DNA from 2 places in the Pseudoalteromonas sp. Ld19 genome. Region 2 is predicted to be linked to the other one. Evidence: predicted binding sites of a transcription regulator. Region 2 holds the regulator's gene; the other holds the start of a gene.
The links. The regulator FliA, encoded in region 2, starts transcription of late flagellar genes. The targets are predictions, from matches to a motif close to CTAAAGNTNNNNNNNNNNNNGCCGATA.
Positions count from the first base shown of each region.

Region 1: a site for FliA is predicted at 1,007-1,033, ahead of pomA (flagellar motor protein PomA). Genes of this name have one in related genera too.

Region 1 covers NZ_JBISHA010000017.1:417,266-419,460, reverse strand. The annotation lists gene ACJJVZ_RS07115 (flagellar motor protein MotB) at 1-176, opposite strand, end outside; gene pomA (flagellar motor protein PomA) at 179-946, opposite strand; gene ACJJVZ_RS07105 (exodeoxyribonuclease VII small subunit) at 1,257-1,499, shown strand; gene ispA ((2E,6E)-farnesyl diphosphate synthase) at 1,502-2,195, shown strand, end outside.
Region 2 covers NZ_JBISHA010000021.1:689,949-692,143, reverse strand. The annotation lists gene ACJJVZ_RS15155 (MinD/ParA family protein) at 1-795, shown strand, start outside; gene ACJJVZ_RS15150 (RNA polymerase sigma factor FliA) at 822-1,532, shown strand; gene cheY (chemotaxis response regulator CheY) at 1,573-1,956, shown strand; gene ACJJVZ_RS15140 (protein phosphatase CheZ) at 1,973-2,195, shown strand, end outside.

The DNA.
Region 1 (2,195 bases), on a different contig from region 2:
TGTACACCAAATGCAAACTTCATTGAACCGGCTATTTGTTTAAATTTAAGTACATCCATTTCAGAAAATGCAAGCAAGAGTACAAAAAAGCACATCAATAAAGACATTAAATCTGCAAAGGTTCCCATCCAAGCTGGAAGCCCTGGGGGAGGACATTTACACTCTTGCTCAGACATGTTTACTCCTCGGTATCAACTTTACGTTTTGATTCAGCTAAGTAGTTTTTCAAAATGCCTTCAATTACTTTTGGGTTTTGACCATCTTGAATACCTAATACAGCGTCTAAAATCAAACGTTGGTTCATTGCTTCTTCGTCTTTACGCAGCTCCAATTTAACTTGGATAGGGATCGCCACTACATTTGCTAAAAAAGCGCCGTATAAAGTTGTTAACAAAGCAACAGCCATCGAAGGACCGATTGATTTTGGATCATCCATATTAGATAACATAGCAACTAAGCCAATGAGCGTACCGATCATTCCCATTGCTGGTGCAATATCAGCCATGGCTTTAAATAAACCGGCTCCCATTTCATGACGGGTTGACGTTAAAGTTATGTCTTTTTGTAAAGTCGCTCTAACAACGTCAGCATCATGACCATCAACTAACATATCAACGCCTTTACGCATAAACTGGTTCGGTATTTCAGCCTCTTCGAGGGCTAAAAAGCCACCCTTTCGAGCTGAATCAGCAAGTTCAACGGCTTTGTCTATCAACTCCTCTGGCGATTCAATTTTAAACATAAAGGCTTTAGCGGCCACTTTACCAATGCCAAAAAACTGCCCCATGGTGTAGTTCGATAAAACAATAAATATAGAACCGCCAAATACAATCACCACTGAAGGAGTGTTGTAAAACATGGCCATTTCGCCACTACTGCTCATAAACATGGACATGACAATTAAGCCAATTGCGCCAAGGATCCCTATAATGGTTGCTAAATCCACATTTCCTCCAAAGGTTTCATGCACTAAGGCCTTATTATAAACTTTTTATCATTAACTGCTTATCGGCAACATATTGAATTGCTTAAGCGGTTTATCTAAATAAAGATAAAAAAGTCTTATTAGTGTAATTTATATTTAAGCTGCATTAATAATTACTTTTATTAAAAGAATTGACCGTGATTAAGCCCTTATTAATGCATACAAGAATAGCATTTGATATTAATAGACGAAAAAAACGTATCATCCTTTGACCTAGTTTAGCATTCCCCCTAAAATTGGCTCCTAAATTTACCACGTAAGCTGAAATAAGATGGCGACTAAAAAACCTGAAAACTTAAGTTTCGAACAAGCACTAGAAGAATTATCGACAATTGTTAGTGATATGGAACAAGGTGATTTATCGCTTGAGCAATCATTGAAACAATTTGAACGCGGAATTGCTTTAGCCAATGCTTCATCTGGTAAATTACAACAAGCAGAGCAAAAAGTATCAATTTTAATGGGCAATGGCGAAAAATCAGTACTTACTAACTTTGATAACGATACGGAATAACTGTGAGTATTAAAGAACAGATTGAACGTGCGCAAATAGATGTAATAGCTACCTTGAAAGCGTATTTCAAACAGTCGCTAGATACAGACGAAACGGTAAAAAATGCCACACAATACGGGTTATTTAATGGCGGTAAAAGATTACGCCCATTTTTAGTTTATGCAACGGGCGAGATGTTTGGCGCAAATAAACACGATCTGAATGTACTTTCAGCAGCTATTGAATGCATTCATAGCTACTCGTTAGTGCATGATGACTTACCGGCGATGGACGATGATGACTTACGCCGTGGCCGCCCAACTTGTCACATAGAGTTTGGTGAAGCCCATGCTATTTTAGCTGGCGATGCTCTACAAACTATCGCTTTTGAGTTAATTGCAAATCATCAATTCAAATGCTCAGCACAAACACAAGTAAAAATGATCGCACAATTAGCACATGCATCAGGCCTTAAAGGCATGGTTGGCGGGCAAGGCTTAGACATTGCCGCAACTGACAAAGCCATTACTGCACAAGAGCTGGAGCGGATCCATAAACTAAAAACGGGTGCGCTGATTAACTGCGCTATTATGTTAGGTGCATTGTGCAGTGAAAAAGCAGATAAACACACTTTAGAAAGCTTATCTACTTTTGGTTATGCGATAGGGCTGGCCTTCCAAGTACAAGACGATATTTTAGATGTTGAGGGTGATACGC
Region 2 (2,195 bases):
GTAAAAGTTATCGCTGTGACCGGTGGTAAAGGTGGAGTAGGTAAAACAAATGTTTCACTAAATACCGCAATCGCATTAGGTCAACAAGGTAAGCGAGTTTTAGTTCTTGATGCCGACTTAGGTTTAGCAAATTGTGATGTGATGCTTGGGCTTCGTGTTGAGCGCAATTTATCACATGTATTATCTGGCGAATGCGAACTGGATGAGATTTTAGTTGAAGGTCCTGCTGGGATTAAAATTGTCCCTGCAACGTCGGGTTCGCAAAACATGGTTGAATTATCACCTTCTGAACACGCGGGTCTTATTCGTGCCTTTAGCGAATTAAATACCGAATTTGATATATTGATAGTAGACACCGCCGCCGGCATTTCCGATATGGTGCTGAGCTTTTCTCGTGCAGCACAAGATGTAATGGTCGTCGTGTGTGACGAACCGACATCAATAACAGATGCGTACGCGCTAATTAAAGTATTAAGCCGTGAGCATGGCGTGTATAAATTTAAAATTGTTGCAAATATGGTTCGTAGCCTTCGCGAAGGCCAAGAATTGTTTGCAAAGCTATCTAAAGTAACAGATCGTTTCCTAGATATTTCTATGGAGCTAGCTGCAACGATACCTTACGATGAAAATATGCGTAAAGCGACACGTCGGCAGAAAGTTATTGTGGAGTTGTTTCCAAGCTCTCCAGCTTCAGTAGCTTTTCGAGCTCTGGCAACAAAAGCGGTCAAATGGCCAATACCGAATCAACCGTCAGGGCATTTAGAGTTTTTCATCGAGAAGCTGGTTAACGGCTAATTATGACAACATTGGTAAATAGAGCTATGGGATATCAATCAACACAAAATTTAAATGTGATTGTTGAGAAACATGCGTCACTGGTTAAAAAAGTGGCATGTCACTTAATTGCTCGTCTACCTCCAAGTGTACAACTCGATGATTTAATTCAATCGGGTATGATAGGACTGATTGAAGCGTCAAAAAACTTTGATGCAACTAAAGGCGCAAGCTTTGAAACGTTTGCAGGTATTCGCATCCGTGGCGCTATGCTAGATGAAATGCGCCGTGGTGACTGGGCTCCGCGTTCTGTGCATCGCAAAAGTCGTCTTGTTGCTGAAACGATAAACGAATTAGAAAAAAACTTAAATCGTGAACCTACAGATATAGAAGTTGCTGAAAAACTTGATATTTCGTTAAATGAGTACCATCATATTTTAAACGATGTAAATGCAAGTAAAGTGTTGGGTATAGAAGACCTTGGAATTGATGAAGATGTCATAACTCCAGCAGGTCAAGATTTAACACTAGACAAACCTTTTAATAATGTTAAAAATGAACGATTTAATGAGTCTTTATTAAGTGCAATAAAATCATTACCAGAGCGAGATGCTATGGTGTTATCTTTGTACTATAACGATGAAATGAATTTAAAAGAGATTGGGCATATACTCGATGTTAGTGAATCGCGTGTGAGTCAGATACATGGTCAGGCGATGATTAAGCTAAAAGCAAAAATCAATGACTGGATAAACTAGTAGTAAGTAAATAAAGGTTAAGACCTCACTGGAGGATGTTTTGGATAAAAACATGAAAATTCTTGTCGTTGACGATTTTTCAACAATGAGACGTATTATTAAAAATTTATTGCGTGATTTAGGCTTTACGAATGTTCAAGAAGCAGATGATGGTTCGACTGCTTTACCAATGCTACAAAATCAGTCTTTTGATTTTGTCGTGACGGATTGGAACATGCCAGGTATGCAGGGTATTGACCTTTTAAGGGCAATTAGGGCGGATGACAAGTTAAAACATCTCCCTGTTTTAATGGTAACGGCTGAAGCTAAAAAAGAACAGATAATAGCTGCTGCTCAAGCTGGTGTTAATGGCTACATTGTAAAACCATTTACAGCTGGCACATTGAAGACCAAATTAGAAAAAGTGTTTGAACGCTTAGGTTAATTATAGGGAGAGGCTTATGTCAGCACCTGCTGCGCCTCGAATAACTTTAGAACAAGCGCGTCAACTCGTTGTTTTTTTAGAAAACGACGAGCAAGATAAAGCTGATCAATTAATTTTGGATACAGCGTCTAAAGAGCAGTCAGAGATATTTGCTGAAGTTGGCAAGTTAACGCGTCAATTGCATGAAGCTCTAAAAGGTTTTGAGCTAGATTCGCGTTTAACAAACTTAACAAACGATG